Regions from separate parts of the Streptomyces sp. NPDC101132 genome, predicted to be linked through region 1. Evidence: riboswitches for the same ligand, from Rfam matches in the RefSeq annotation. Region 1 holds a riboswitch; the other holds the start of a gene.
The links. Region 1 has a riboswitch for glycine ahead of gcvP (aminomethyl-transferring glycine dehydrogenase). Riboswitches for the same ligand answer to the same signal wherever they lie in the genome.
Positions count from the first base shown of each region.

Region 2: it holds a riboswitch for glycine, as region 1 does, so the genes downstream of both, gcvT (glycine cleavage system aminomethyltransferase GcvT) here and gcvP (aminomethyl-transferring glycine dehydrogenase) in region 1, are expected to answer to the same signal.

Region 1 is NZ_JBIVYX010000009.1:8,751-16,592, forward strand. It holds gene ACIQUR_RS21270 (DNA polymerase IV) at 1-1,589, shown strand, start outside; gene ACIQUR_RS21275 (PRC-barrel domain-containing protein) at 1,496-1,882, opposite strand; glycine riboswitch at 1,996-2,105, shown strand; gene gcvP (aminomethyl-transferring glycine dehydrogenase) at 2,291-5,176, shown strand; gene ACIQUR_RS21285 (DUF5999 family protein) at 5,278-5,475, opposite strand; gene ACIQUR_RS21290 (hypothetical protein) at 5,764-6,351, opposite strand; gene ACIQUR_RS21295 (glutamate--cysteine ligase) at 6,845-7,842, shown strand, end outside.
Region 2 is NZ_JBIVYX010000004.1:205,493-213,334, reverse strand. It holds gene glyA (serine hydroxymethyltransferase) at 83-1,339, opposite strand; gene gcvH (glycine cleavage system protein GcvH) at 1,358-1,732, opposite strand; gene gcvT (glycine cleavage system aminomethyltransferase GcvT) at 1,824-2,939, opposite strand; glycine riboswitch at 3,131-3,242, opposite strand; gene ACIQUR_RS11415 (AAA family ATPase) at 3,727-4,464, shown strand; gene ACIQUR_RS11410 (enhanced serine sensitivity protein SseB) at 4,534-5,310, shown strand; gene ACIQUR_RS11405 (enhanced serine sensitivity protein SseB C-terminal domain-containing protein) at 5,409-6,149, shown strand; gene ACIQUR_RS11400 (ABC transporter permease) at 6,650-7,639, shown strand; gene ACIQUR_RS11395 (ABC transporter substrate-binding protein) at 7,688-7,842, shown strand, end outside.

The DNA.
Region 1 (7,842 bases):
AGCAGGCGGCGAAGCCCAGCCTGCGCGGGAAGCCCGTGATCGTGGGCGGCCTCGGGCCGCGCGGGGTGGTGTCCACCGCCTCGTACGAGGCGCGGCGGTTCGGCGTCCACTCGGCGATGCCGATGGCCCAGGCCCGGCGCCTCTGCCCCAACGGCGCGTACCTGGTGCCGCGCTTCTCCCTCTACCGCTCCGTGAGCGAGCAGGTCATGGCGCTGCTGCGAGAGCTGTCCCCCCTCGTGGAGCCGCTGAGCCTGGACGAGGCGTTCGTGGACCTGGAGGCGGGCGGGGTCGCCTTCGACGCGCCGTCGGCCAGGGCGGCCGGCGAGCGGCTGCGGGCGGACATCAGGGAGGTCACGGGGCTGAGCGGGTCCGTGGGGCTGGCCGGTTCCAAGATGCTGGCCAAGATCGCTTCGGAGCAGGCCAAGCCGGACGGGCTGGTGCTGATCCGGCCCGGGACGGAGCGGGAGCTGCTGGCGCCGATGCCGGTGCGGACGCTGCCGGGGGTGGGCCCGGCGACCGGGGAGCACCTGAGGCGGGCCGGGATGACCACGGTGGGGGAGCTGGCCGGGGCCGGCGAGGACGAACTGGTGCGGCTGCTGGGGCGGGCGCACGGGGTGGCGCTGTACCGCATGGCGCTGGGTCTGGACGACCGGGCGGTGGTGGCGGAGCGGGACGCCAAGTCCGTCTCCGTCGAGGACACCTTCGACGTGGACCTGCACGACCGGACGCGGATCAGGTTCGAGGTGCAGCGGCTGGCCGACCGGTGCGTGGAGCGGCTGCGGGGCTCGGGGCACTCCGGGCGGACCATCGTGCTCAAGGTGCGCCGGTACGACTTCTCGACGCTGACCCGGTCGGAGACGCTGCGGGGGCCCACGGACGACCCGGCGGTGGTCAGGGAGGCCGCGCTGCGGCTGCTCGACGCGGTGGACACCACCGGCGGGGTGCGGCTGCTGGGGGTCGGGGTCTCGGGGCTCGCGGACTACACCCAGGAGGACCTCTTCGCGCAGGCCGCGGAGGAGGGGCGGGATGCCGCGGAAGAGCCCCGGGAAGGGGTGCCGGAGGCCCTGGGAGGCGCTGAGGGGGACACCCCGGCACACCGGTCAGGGGTGGTGGCGGAGCGGCGCTGGCCGGCCGGGAGTGACGTCCGGCACACCGAGTACGGCGCCGGGTGGGTGCAGGGCAGCGGGGTGGGGAGGGTGACGGTGCGGTTCGAGGAGCCCGGTTCGGAGCGGCCGGGGAGGGTGCGTACGTTCCTCGTCGACGATCCGGAGCTGGCGCCGGGCGAGCCGCTGCCGCTGGTCGACCCCGAGCGCGCCGGAGCCCGTGCCGCGCGGCGGGAGGCCGCGGCGGCCGGGGCTCCGGCGCGGGACGGACGTACCGAGGAGGCGGCTCCGGCGGTGCGGGAGGGGGCGGACCGTGCCGTGGGCGAGGGGTCCTCGGCGGGGGCGGGTCCGGGCGCCGGCCGGTCGTCCCCGGAGGGGGCCGCGGGCGCCGCTCAGGCCTCCTCGGAGCCCGCCAGGCGGCCGAAATCGCGGTCCGGAGGCGGCGGGGCGGCGAGTTCTCCGGGGAGCGCGACGTCCAGCCCGTAGTGGTGGTAGAGCTGGAGTTCCTGTTCCGGGGAGAGGTGGCGTCCCACGCCGAAGTCCGGGGCGTCCTTGATCAGGGCGCGGTCGAAGGGGACGTGCAGGGTGCCGGAGACCACCTGGCTGGGCTCCAGGGGGACGAAGGCGTCCCGGCTGAAGAGTCCGGTACGGACGGCGGCCCACTCCGGCTCACCCGTGGCGTCGTCGAGGTAGACCTCGTCGATGGTGCCGATCTTGGTGCCGTTGCGGTCGAACGCCTTGCGGCCGATCAGGCTGCGCGGATCGATGTCGGTCTGCACGGTCCCTCCAATTGGTCGCAACTCCTCCGTTACGACTACAAAAGTGCATATTCGAAGAGGGGGCCACTCGAGGGAGCCCCGGAGACCTCGCTGGTAGTCTGGTTTCCGGCTGCTGACCCCGTGCGGGAGAGTCCTCCGAACGAGTCGCGAAAGGCTCGACCGGTGGCGCCGAAGGAGCAAATCCTCCCCGGAATCTCTCAGGCAGACGTACCGCTCGGACGAGGCCACTCTGGAAAGCAGGGCGGGCGTCGGACGTACTCCGGAACCCCTCCTCACCGACGGTGAAAGCCGGCGACCCCTCGTGGAGCGCCGGTGAAGCTCTCAGGTTGAGATGACAGAGGGGGAGGCCGTCCGGGTGCCCGCGCCGTGGCACCCCTCGCAGGTCGTCAGACCAGGAGGCCTCCGCCCATGACCGCCAGTCGTACTCCGCTCTCCCACCTGGAGCGCGGTATTCCCTTCGAGCAGCGCCACATCGGCCCCGACACCGAGGCCCAGGCCAAGATGCTCGCCCAGGTCGGCTACGGCTCGCTCGACGAGCTCACGGCGGCCGCTGTGCCTGACGTGATCAAGAGCGCCGAGGCCCTGAACCTCCCCGGCGCCCGCACCGAGGCCGAGGTGCTGGCCGAGCTGCGCGAGCTCGCCTCCCGCAACGAGGTGCTGGCCCCGATGATCGGTCTGGGCTACTACGGCACCTTCACGCCGCCGGTGATCCTGCGCAACGTCATGGAGAACCCGGCCTGGTACACCGCGTACACGCCGTACCAGCCCGAGATCTCGCAGGGCCGCCTCGAGGCCCTGATCAACTTCCAGACCGTGGTCGCCGACCTCACCGGTCTGCCCACCTCGGGCGCCTCGCTGCTCGACGAGGGCACCGCGGCCGCCGAGGCCATGACGCTGGCCCGCCGCGTGGGCAAGGTCAAGGGCGGGGTCTTCCTCGTCGACGCCGACGCGCTGCCGCAGACCATCGCCGTCATCGAGACGCGCGCCGAGCCCACCGGCATCGAGGTCCTCGTCGCCGACCTCTCCGAGGGCATCCCGGCCGAGGCCGTCGAGCGCGGTGTCTTCGGCGTGCTGATCCAGTACCCCGGCGCCTCCGGCGCGGTCCGCGACATCAAGCCGCTGATCGACCGGGCCCACGAGCTGGGCGCGATCGTCACCGTCGCCGCCGACCTGCTCGCCCTCACCCTGCTGGCCTCCCCGGGCTCCCTCGGCGCGGACATCGCCGTCGGCACCACCCAGCGCTTCGGCGTCCCGATGGGCTTCGGCGGCCCGCACGCCGGCTACATGGCCGTCCAGGAGAAGCACGCCCGCTCCCTGCCCGGCCGCCTGGTCGGCGTCTCCGTCGACGCGGACGGCAACAAGGCGTACCGCCTGGCCCTCCAGACCCGCGAGCAGCACATCCGCCGCGAGAAGGCCACCAGCAACATCTGCACCGCGCAGGTGCTGCTCGCCGTCATGGCCGGCATGTACGCGGTCTACCACGGCCCGGACGGCCTGAAGCAGATCGCCCAGCGCACCCACCGCTACGCCGCCATCCTGGCCGCGGGCCTCACCGCCGCCGGTGTGGAGCTGGTCCAGGGCGCGTTCTTCGACACCCTCACCGCGCACGTCCCCGGCCGCGCCGCCGAGGTCGTCGCCGCCGCCCGCCAGGGCGGGGTCAACCTGCACCTGGCCGACGCCGACCACGTCTCGATCTCCTGTGACGAGACCACCGGCCGCGAGCAGCTCGCCGCCGTGTGGGCCGCCTTCGGTGCCGAGGGCGACGTCGAGGCGCTGGACGCCGCCACCGCGGACGCCCTGCCGGAGGCGCTGCTGCGCACCGACGAGTACCTGACCCACCCGGTCTTCCACCAGCACCGCTCCGAGACCGCGATGCTGCGCTACCTGCGCAAGCTCTCGGACAAGGACTACGCGCTGGACCGCGGCATGATCCCGCTGGGCTCCTGCACCATGAAGCTCAACGCGACCACCGAGATGGAGGCGGTGACCTGGCCCGAGTTCGGCCAGCTGCACCCCTTCGCCCCGATCGACCAGGCCCAGGGCTACGCCACGCTCATCAACGAGCTGGAGGAACGTCTCTGCGAGGTCACCGGCTACGACAGGGTCTCCATCCAGCCGAACGCCGGTTCGCAGGGTGAGCTGGCCGGTCTGCTCGCGGTCCGCGCGTACCACCGCGCGAACGGCGACGAGCAGCGCACCATCTGCCTCATCCCGTCCTCCGCGCACGGCACCAACGCCGCCAGCGCCGTGATGGCCGGCATGAAGGTCGTCGTCGTCAAGACCGCCGACGACGGCGAGGTCGACGCCGACGACCTGCGCGCCAAGATCGAGCAGTACCGCGACGAGCTCGCCGTGCTGATGATCACCTACCCGTCCACGCACGGTGTGTTCGAGGAGCACGTCGCCGACATCTGCGCCCAGGTGCACGACGCCGGCGGCCAGGTGTACGTCGACGGCGCCAACCTGAACGCCCTGGTCGGCCTCGCCAAGCCGGGTCACTTCGGCGGCGACGTCTCGCACCTGAACCTGCACAAGACCTTCTGCATCCCGCACGGCGGCGGCGGTCCGGGCGTCGGCCCGGTCGCGGTCCGGTCGCACCTCGCGCCGTACCTGCCGAACCACCCGCTCCAGCCCACCGCGGGCCCGGAGACCGGTGTCGGCCCGATCTCGGCCGCCCCGTGGGGCTCGGCCGGCATCCTGCCGATCTCCTGGTCGTACGTGCGCCTGATGGGCGGCGAGGGCCTCAAGCGCGCCACCCAGGTGGCCGTGCTCGGCGCCAACTACATCGCCAAGCGCCTGGAGCCGCACTTCCCGGTGCTCTACACGGGCCCGGCCAACCTGGTCGCGCACGAGTGCATCATCGACCTGCGCCCGCTGTCGAAGTCGACCGGCGTCTCGGTGGACGACATCGCCAAGCGCCTGATCGACTACGGCTTCCACGCCCCGACCATGTCCTTCCCGGTGGCCGGCACGCTCATGATCGAGCCGACCGAGTCCGAGGACCTGATCGAGCTCGACCGCTTCTGCGACGCGATGATCGCCATCCGCGCCGAGATCGAGCGGGTCGCCTCCGGCGAGTGGCCGGCGGACGACAACCCGCTGCACAACGCCCCGCACACCGCGGCGGCGCTGGGCGGCGAGTGGAACCACCCGTACACCCGCGACGAGGCGGTCTTCCCGGCCGGTGTCACGGCCGCCGAGAAGTACTGGCCGCCGGTGCGCCGCATCGACGGTGCCTTCGGCGACCGGAACCTGGTCTGCTCCTGCCCGCCGCTGGACGAGTACGACAACTGACCGGTGAGCGGCGGCCGTGGGCTGCCGCACCCCGGATGACGACGGAAGGGGCCGGCCCGGAGGAGATCCTCCGGGCCGGCCCCTTCCGTCGTGCCGCGTGCTCAGGCCGCCTTGGCCACCGCGAGCGGGCGGTGCGGCGCGATGATCTGGCCGTCCGGCAGCAGCTCACCGGTGTCCTCGAAGACGACGACGCCGTTGCACAGCAGGCTCCAGCCCTGCTCCGGGTGGTGCGCCACGAGCTGGGCGGCCTCCCGGTCGGCTGAGTCGGCTGAAGGGCAGGCAGGCTGGTGCTGGCACATGGATGCGTTCTTTCGCTGCGGTGTGGTGAGTGTCGTCCTGCGGCTCGAATCGGTGTTCATGGCCGCCCCCCGTCAATCGGTCGGTCAGTTCCCCAGAGGGGTCTTCCCGCAAAAGCGGGAGCAGGACCCCAGTGTTGCCCTACGGAGGTCGGTCCGCAGGGATTTCCTGGCAGCTGTCCTCACTGATTGATGACGCATCACCCTTGCGGGCGGTTCAGCCCAACTACCCTGTCTCTTCGGATGGTTCGCGGATGGTCCCGGTGGACTAGCCCGAATGGCGCAACCGGGTCAGGCGGGCGTGGCCAGCGCGGGCGGTGCCAGCCGGTGGGTCAGTACGGGCAGCAGTTCGGACACCGGGTGCGGACGGTACGCGGCGATCCCCGGCGGGGCCGGGGCCAGCGGCACCAGCAGGTCGGCCGCGGCGGGCAGGCCCGAGGCGGCGTCCGCGCCGGCCGAGCCGTGCAGCCACAGCGTTAGCATGTACAGCTCCGGTACGGAGAGCAGGCGCGCCTGGTAGTGCCCGGCCACCGACTCGGCCTGGCGCAGGGCGCGTTCGGTCGCGGCGACGTAGGGGCCCTCGAAGAAGTGCGAGAAGGCCCAGCCGTCGGGCGTGAGCATGGTGTCCGCCGCGGCCACGAACCGGTCGCCGCCGCGGATCAGGAAGCGCCAGCCGGTGAGCCGGGTGCGGGGCGGGCGGCCCCCGGCGGTGACGCGGTCCAGGACGTGCACCGGCAGTGGCAGCTCGGCGGTGACCTGGCCGCCCCGGAGCGCGCGCAGGGCCGGGGTGTGCGCCTCGTGGACGGCCGCGGGGGACCGGAGTGCCGCGAGGACGCTGCGCAGGGCGGGCGCGGGGGCCGGGGGGACATGCAGCGGCATAGTGGGTCGCCTCTCACATGGGAGGTGTGGAACGGGGCAGGTGCGGACGGCGCTGTCGCATTCTGGGGCCAGAGGGGGGCTGTGGGGCAATGGCCGGGCGCCAACTCTCTGCCTCGTTTGCGGAGTTTATACGACATGTGTTCACGCAGTGTTTCGGCTAGCTGTCCCGCCCATTGCGGACAAGGCGCTTACCGGTCCCGCTGTCGTGGATTTCATACCGCATGCTCGCGCGATTCGCTCGTTGACCTCGGAGATTACCGGAAGGGGGCTCGGCTGAAAAGCGGTGGTCGTATAAAGCGGCACGGTCGCAAGGTAATTGCGGGTTGCCGTATTTCTCTGTCACATGCCGGAGGGAGATGCCGAAGCGCCGCTTCGGCCAAACCGGCGCACGCTCCCCGCCACAAGCGCCCGCGCGGCGTTATCGATCACCGCCCCGGGGCATCATCGACCGTAACGCGGGCCCCGGGCCCGCCATTCGAGGAGGGACGCTTCGATGGGGGAGAAGGTCGTGGCAGGCGGATTCGACCTGTCCGATCGGCAACGGTACCGGAGGAAGCTCCACGAGTGCCTGGAGGGACTGGGGCGGCTGCTGGCGGAGAAGAGGTTCGATCGTCCCAAGAACCTGATGGGGCTGGAGATCGAGCTGAATCTCGCGGGCCCCGACGGGCTGCCGCGAATGATGAATGCGCAGGTGCTGGACCGAATAGCGAGTCCGGATTTCCAGACGGAACTCGGCATGTTCAACCTGGAAGTGAACATCGTCCCGCACCGCCTGGACGGCCGGGTATTCGACCGGCTCGTCGAAGAACTGAGCACCGGGCTCGGATATGCCCACCGGATGGCCGCCGAGATCGACGCGGGCGTCGTGATGATCGGAATCCTGCCGACCATCGCGCACGCGGACGTCGTCACGGCCAACCTGTCCGACGTGGACCGCTACTCGCTGCTCAACGAGCAGATCGTCACGGCCCGGGGCGAGGACTTCATACTCGACATCGAGGGGGTCGAGCGGCTGAGCTGCACCTCGACCTCGATCGTCCCCGAAGCGGCCTGCACCTCCGTGCAGTTGCACCTCCAGGTCACCCCCGCGCGCTTCGCCGCGGTGTGGAACGCGGCGCAGTGCGTCACCGCGGCCCAGATCGCCGTCGGGGCCAACTCCCCCTTCCTCTTCGGCCGCGAGCTGTGGCGCGAGTCCCGGCCCCCGCTGTTCACCCAGGCCACCGACACCCGGCCGCCCGAGCTCCAGGCCCAGGGGGTGCGGCCGCGCACCTGGTTCGGCGAGCGGTGGGTGGAGTCCGCGTACGAGCTCTTCGAGGAGAACGTCCGCTTCTTCCCGGCGCTGCTGCCCATCTGCGACGAGGAGGAGCCGCTGCGCGTGCTGGCCGAGGGCGGCGTGCCCCGGCTCCAGGAGATGGTGCTGCACAACGGCACCGTCTACCGCTGGAACCGCCCGGTGTACGGGGTCGCCGACGGCAAACCGCACCTGCGGGT
Region 2 (7,842 bases), on a different contig from region 1:
GGACGTTGGTCATGAGAAGGGCCCGGCCTGTGGAAACCGAAGGCCGGGCCCGCTCACGTGCCGCACGCGGCGGCGGGTCCGCTTACAGCGAGGGGTACAGCGGGTGCTTCGCGGCCAGCGCCGACACGCGGGCCTTGAGGGCCTCGGCGTCGTACGTGGGCTTCAGGGCCTCCGCGATGATGTCGGCGACCTCGGTGAAGTCCTCGGCCTGGAAGCCGCGGGTGGCCAGCGCCGGCGTGCCGATGCGCAGACCCGAGGTGACCATCGGCGGCCGCGGGTCGTTCGGGATCGCGTTCCGGTTGACCGTGATGCCGACCTCGTGGAGGCGGTCCTCGGCCTGCTGGCCGTCCAGCTCCGAGTTGCGCAGGTCCACCAGGACCAGGTGCACGTCGGTGCCGCCGGTGAGGACGTCCACGCCGACGGCCTTGGCGTCGTCCTGGACCAGGCGCTCGGCGATGATCTTCGCGCCGGCCAGGGTGCGCTCCTGGCGCTCCTTGAACTCGGGCGAGGCGGCGACCTTGAAGGAGACCGCCTTGGCCGCGATCACGTGCTCCAGCGGACCGCCCTGCTGACCCGGGAAGACCGCGGAGTTGATCTTCTTGGCCAGCTCCTGCGTCGACAGGATGACACCGCCGCGCGGACCGCCCAGGGTCTTGTGCGTGGTGGTGGTGACGACGTGGGCGTGCGGCACCGGGTTCGGGTGCAGGCCCGCGGCCACCAGGCCGGCGAAGTGCGCCATGTCGACCATCAGGTACGCGCCGACCTCGTCCGCGATGCGGCGGAAGGCGGCGAAGTCCAGCTGGCGCGGGTACGCGGACCAGCCGGCGACGATCAGCTGCGGCTTCGACTCCTTGGCGAGGCGCTCGACCTCGGCCATGTCGACCTGGCCGTCCTCACCGACGTGGTACGGGACCACGTTGTAGAGCTTGCCGGAGAAGTTGATCTTCATGCCGTGGGTCAGGTGACCGCCGTGGGCCAGGTTCAGGCCCATGATCGTGTCGCCCGGCTTCAGCAGCGCGAACATCGCGGCGGCGTTGGCCTGCGCGCCCGAGTGGGGCTGCACGTTGGCCGCCTCGGCACCGAACAGCGCCTTGATGCGGTCGATCGCGATCTGCTCGACCACGTCGACGTGCTCGCAGCCGCCGTAGTAGCGGCGGCCCGGGTAGCCCTCGGCGTACTTGTTGGTCAGGACCGAGCCCTGGGCCTCCATGACCGCGACCGGAGCGAAGTTCTCCGAGGCGATCATCTCGAGGGTGGACTGCTGGCGGTGGAGCTCGGCGTCGACGGCGGCCGCGACGTCCGGGTCCAGCTCGTGAAGGGGAGTGTTCAGAACAGACATCAGGATCCCTCGGTCGGTTCAGCCCGCGAAGTCGGTGTACTCGTCGGCGGAGAGCAGGTCGGCCGGCTCCTCGGAGACGCGGACCTTGAACAGCCAGCCGCCCTCGAAGGGGGCGCTGTTCACCAGGGCCGGGTCGTCGACGACGTCCTGGTTGGCCTCGACGACCTCGCCGGTGACGGGGGAGTACAGGTCGCTGACCGACTTGGTGGACTCCAGCTCGCCGCAGGTCTCGCCCGCGGTCACCGTGGAACCCACCTCGGGGAGCTGGGCGTAGACGACGTCACCGAGCGCGTTGGCCGCGAACTCCGTGATGCCGACCGTCGCGACGCCGTCCTCGGCGGCCGACAGCCACTCGTGCTCCTTGGTGTAACGCAGCTGCTGGGGGTTGCTCATGACCTGATTCTCCTGGATGCGGGGGACTGCTGATGAACGGATGTCTTGGAGGGTGAGACGAACGCCGCGACGGATTCCCGGGCGGGGATCGTCACTTCTGCCGCTTGTAGAACGGCAGGGCCACGACCTCGTACGGCTCATGCGTACCGCGGATGTCGACGCCGACACCGGAGGTGCCCGGCGCGGCGTGCGCGGCGTCCACGTACGCCATGGCGATCGGCTTGCCCAGCGTCGGGGACGGGGCGCCGGAGGTGACCTCGCCGATGACCTGGCCGTCGGCGACCACGGAGAAGCCGGCGCGCGGGACGCGGCGGCCCTCGGCGATCAGGCCGACCAGCTTGCGCGGCGGGTTGGTCGCGGCGCGCTCGGCGGCGGCCTCCAGCGCGGCGCGGCCGACGAAGTCGCCCTCCTTCTCGAACTTCACCACTCGGCCGAGACCCGCGTCGAAGGGGGTCAGGGAGGTGGTCAGCTCATGCCCGTACAGCGGCATGCCCGCCTCCAGGCGCAGGGTGTCGCGGCAGGACAGGCCCGCCGGGACCAGGCCGACGCCCTCGCCGGCCTTCAGCAGCGCGTTCCACAGCTCGACCGCGTGCTCGGGCTTGACGAACAGCTCGAAGCCGTCCTCGCCGGTGTAGCCGGTGCGGGCGATCAGCGCGGGGACACCGGCGACGGTGCCCGGCAGGCCCGCGTAGTACTTCAGGTTGTCCAGGTCGGCGTCGGTGAGCGACTTCAGGATGCCGGGGGACTCCGGGCCCTGGACGGCCACCAGCGCGTACGCGTCGCGGTCGTCGCGGACCTCGGCGTCGAAGCCGGCGGCGCGCTCGGTGATCGCGTCGAGGACGACCTGGGCGTTCGAGGCGTTGGCGACGACCATGTACTCGGTCTCGCCCAGGCGGTAGACGATCAGGTCGTCCAGGATGCCGCCGTCCTCCTGGCAGATCATCGTGTAGCGGGCGCGGCCCACGCCGACCGTGGAGATGTTGCCCACCAGCGCGTGGTCGAGGACCTTCACGGCCTCGGCGCCGGTCACGGTGATCTCGCCCATGTGGGAGAGGTCGAAGAGGCCGGCCTTGGTGCGCACGGCGTTGTGCTCGTCGCGCTCGCTCGCGTACCGCAGCGGCATGTCCCAGCCCGCGAAGTCGGTCATCGTGGCACCGAGGGAGCGGTGCACGGCGTCGAGGGCGGTCAGACGGGGGGTGTTCGTCATAGGGGTGGCTCCCAGGGCAGGCCCGCATGAGTGACTGAAGGACGTTCCTCCCCATCTGTCATCGGAACCTGAGAGGTTCGTCACGACCGCACGCCCGTACGAACGTAAGGCGACTGCGGGGTGACTTGCACCTTGGGTGGAGCCGGGGACAGGCGGTGGACGTGCCTGCCGGGCTCGCTTTTCAGATGTGCCTCGCCCGCGCGGTATCGGGGCCTGAGAGATTCAAGGGAGGGTCTTGCTCCTTCGGCGTCCGGGGCGGCGGTCGTACGACTGCGGTGCCCGGCACTCTCCCGCGCGGATTCAAGCGGCCTGTATGGAGTTGGCGCGCACATCATTGCACGCGTCCGCCGGGAACGGGGGGCCCGGGGCCCGGCGGAATCACCCGCGGGCGGTCAGCGGGCGGTCAGCGGGCGGTCAGTGGGCGGACAAGGGGGAGACCGGAGCGGGCGGCGGTGGGAGGCTGGGGGGACCGCGGAGGGACCGCGGGGCGAGTGGGGGGACGGGTCCCGGACGGAACCGGGGCGGTCGGATTACCGTCTCTTTACACTCAGTGGGCAAGGGTCCCGTGACCCTTCCTCCCGGCCTCCGCCGGGAGGGGCCCCCAGGGGAGGCGAGCACTGTGCGGATCTTCGGAGCGGTGGCGGGCGGTGCGCGTGCCCTGCCGGACGGGGCACGCCCCGGAGCGGGCGGCCCCGGGGCGACCGCGCGCCCCGGACCCGGCGGCGCCGGGGGAGGCCAGGGCCTTGCACCGGCGGGCCCCGGGGAGGCCCCGGAGGCTGCCGGACGCGTGGCGGCCGCGCCGGCGGCGGTTCCCGCGGCCCAGGCGGCGGCTCCCGCGGTGCCGGCCGCGGTCCCCGCGGTGCCGGCCGCCGCTCCGGCCGTACCGGCCCAGCCGGGGGCGCGCGAGGCGTCCCGGGCACTGCCGCCGCGGACGGTGGTCCGCCCCGGTCCCGAGGGCGTCTGCGACCTGCGGGGTACGGGCGCGCGCGGCCCGGCCCGGCTGGAGTTCGCCGCCGGGGACGTGGTGGTGGTCTCCGGGCTGCCGGGCAGCGGCAAGAGCACGCTGATGAAGCGGGCCGTCGCGGGGCGCGGCATCGACTCCCAGGACGTGCGCGAGCGCTGGGAGCGGCGCATGCCGGCCCTCCTGCCGTACGCGGTCTACCGCCCCGTGGTCAGGGCGGCCCACTACACCGGCCTCTGGCGGGCCCTGCGCTCCGGCGAGAGCCTGGTCGTCCACGACTGCGGCACGCAGGCCTGGGTCCGCGGGCTGCTGGCCCGTGCCGCCCGGCGGCGCGGCCGTGGCCTGCACCTGCTGCTGCTGGACGCGAGCCCCGAGGAGGCGCTGTCCGGCCAGGCCGCGCGGGGCCGCGGCGTCTCCGCGTACGCGTTCCTGCGCCACCGCCGTACGGTCGCCCGCCTCCTCTCCACCGCCGAGGGCGGCGGCCCGCCGGCCGGCTGCGCCTCGGTCACGCTCCTCGACCGTCCCGCGGCAGCCCGTCTCACGCGGGTGGGCTTCGGGGGATGACGGGCGGCCGCCCGGGGCCCGGGACCGGTAGGGTCGGGGCGGCACGCGGAGAGGACGACCGGGGTGGACATGACCAGCGGCACGCACGACGGCACCTACGGCGGCGCCGGCCTGGCCGGGCACGGGTGGCCCGCTAACGAGCTCGAGGAGACCCTCGGCGCCTCCCTCGGCAACCCGGGCGCGGGCGGCCGCATCGTCGAGGTGCTCGGCCGCAGCCAGCTCTGGATCCCGCTGCCCGAGGGCGGCGGACCCGACAGCCCCAGCCTCCGGCTGCCCACCCTGGAGCTCGACGGCGCCCCCTACGTGCCCGTCTACAGCTCCCAGCAGCAGTTCGAGCAGTGCGCCGGCCCCCAGATGCCCTTCACCGTGGCCCCCGCGGTCGAGTTCGCCCGCGGCCTGCCCCCGCAGCTCGGCATCGCCGTGAACCCCGAGGGCGCCGTCGGCGTCCCCCTGCCGCCCCCCGCGGTCGCCGAGCTGTGCCGCGCCGGGCGCACCGCGCTCGACGGCCCCGCCAGCGGCGGCCGGGTCCGGCTCTTCGAACCGGACTGGCAGGAGGACCCGGTCGACTTCCTCGCCGCGGCCGGCGAGGAGTTCCGCGCCACCGGTGTGGTCGCCTCGGCCCGCCGCTGCCTGGCGAGCATCGAGGGCGGCGACCCGGTCCTCTTCATCGGGGTGCAGTTCCTGAACTGGGAACTGGCCGACAGCAACGCCCCCATGGAGGCCCTCGGCCGCGCCCTGGCCCGGGTCCGGCCGGCCTGGCAGGTGAACCTGCTGCTCCTCGACGTGGCCCAGGACCCGGTCGGCGACTGGATGCTGGAGCGCGTACGCCCCTTCTACCTGCCCTGAGCGGCAGCGGGGACCGTAAGCTGTTTTCCGTTGCAGGCCGCACCCGGACGCCGGGCGGCCGACACGCGTGACGTCGGGCGGACGAAGAGGGGTACCGGGTGAGTGCGTCAGGCACGGCCGCGGCAGGCCAGGTCGAGCACATGCTGCGCCAGGTCACGCCCGGGCGCTACGAGACCTACGAGGCGCTGCTCCAGGCGCTGGCCGACGGGCAGCTGTGGATGCTGCTCTGGCACGGCCGGCCCGGGTCGCCCGACGCCCAGTACGGCGGCATGGAGGTCGAGGGCCTGGGCTACGCGCCCTGCGTGACCTCCGCCGCGGAACTCGCCGCCAGCGGCTGGAACCGCGCGTACGAGGTGGTCAGCGGCCGTGAGGTGGCCCGCTCCCTGTACCCCGAGCGCTGGGGGATCTGGCTCAACCCGCACGCCAGCGGCGGCGGCCTCGGCGTCCCGTGGGCCGACCTGCGGCGCATCGCCACCGGCCTGGACCGGATGCCGGCCGGCCCGCTGCGGATCTCCGAGCCGGCCATCGAACTCCCGCAGTTCTACGCCCTGCTCACGCAGCACGCGCACCGCACCACCGCCGTCCGCTCGCTGCGCCGCGCCTGGGTGCAGCCGGCGCTCGGGACCCCGTACCTCGCGATCGGCCTCGACCTCTACGACACCTCCGCGCCGGCGGTCGAGTCGGTGCGGGACATGATGCGCCGGGCCGTCTCCGCCGTTCCCGACGGGCTCCCCGTGTCCACCGTCGCGCTCGCCGACGAGCACGATCCGGTGGCGATGTGGCTGCGCGCGCAGGCCCGCCCCTTCTACGACCGCGAGGCGCACGCCCCGGCGTACTGACCCCCGCCCGGCCCCCGCGCCGGTCCGGTGCCCCGCCTGCCGGGTGGCCGGAATGTGAGACGGGCATCTCGAAGGCCGTACCGATCCGCATCGGTGCGGCCTTTGCCGTATGTCCGGCTCCGGGCGGTTGGTTCCGCCCAAAAAGCGCACCCGAAAGGGCAGTTGGGCCCGATGTCCGATCCGCGCCGATCGGCCGGTGTTGCTCCGCTGAGCCGCGCGCTTGGTCCGGATAACGGAAGGTATCGAGCCACATCACGGTTGCGCATCACATCCCCGTCGGGTCTGGCGGGTGATCGCGCGACCGTTGAAGACTCCCCCCACCAAGAGCTGCGAACCTGCAACCACCTGCTCTTCACGTGCACTTCAGCAGCCCTTTTCCAGCCAGCACACGCAGCAACATCAGCCAGCAATCGCACCATCAGCGACACCGATGTGAACCAAGCCGCTACAGCGGCGGGCATGGGCCGGCCACCCGTCGGCCGAGAGGGGTCCCCACCACGATGACGGCACCACTGCACGACACAGCCGCGGACGAGATCGCAGCCGTCGCCGCCGAAGTCCCTGCCAAGGCCATCGAAGGTCGTTCGCCCGGCAAGATCGCGTGGATGCGCCTCAAGCGCGACAAGGTCGCCCTGACCGGCGGCTTCGTCGTGATCTTCCTGATCCTGGTCGCGGTGTTCGCACCGCAGATCGTCAGCCTCCTCGGCCACCCGCCGAACGAGTTCCACGAGGACATGCTCGACCCCGACCTGGGCATCCCGAAGGGCGCCTTCGGCGGCATCAGTTCGGACTTCCTGCTCGGCGTCGAGCCGACCAACGGACGCGACGTCTTCAGCCGGATCGTCTACGGTTCGCGCATCTCGCTGCTCGTCGCCTTCCTCGCCGCGTTCGTCTCCGTGGTCCTGGGCAGCATCCTGGGAGCCCTGGCCGGCTTCCTCGGCGGCTGGGTCGACGCGGCCATCAGCCGCACGATGGACCTGCTGCTCGCCTTCCCGCAGCTGCTGTTCACGATCGCGCTGGTCTCGGTGGTCCCCAACGAGCTGTGGGGCCTGACCGGCACGGGCGTCCGGATGGGCGTGCTGATCGTGGTCATCGGCTTCTTCGGCTGGCCGTACATCGGACGCATCGTCCGCGGCCAGACCATCTCGCTCCGCGAGCGGGAGTACGTCGAGGCCGCCCGTTCCCTGGGCGCCGGCCGCGGCTACATCCTCTTCAAGGAACTGCTCCCCAACCTGGTCGCCCCGATCCTCGTCTACACGACGCTGATCATCCCGACCAACATCCTCACCGAGGCGGCCCTGAGCTTCCTGGGCGCGGGCGTCAAGCCCCCCACCCCTTCCTGGGGAAAGATGCTCTCCGACGCGCTGCCCCTCTACCAGGCGGACCCCATGTCGATGGTGGTCCCCGGTGTCGCGATCTTCCTCACCGTCCTGGCGTTCAACCTCTTCGGGGACGGGCTGCGTGACGCACTCGACCCCAAGGGCAGCTGAACCGTTTCACCTGATTCACCTGAATCCATTCCTGGAGGTTGGAACACAGTGATCCGCAGAAAGCAGGCAGTCGCGATCGCCGCCACGGTGGCTGCGCTGTCCCTCACGGCCACCGCGTGCGGCGGCGGCTCGGATGAAGGCAAGGGCAAGGAAGGCGGCTCCTCCAACGCCGCGTTCAACGCCGCGACCACCGGTGTCGTGAA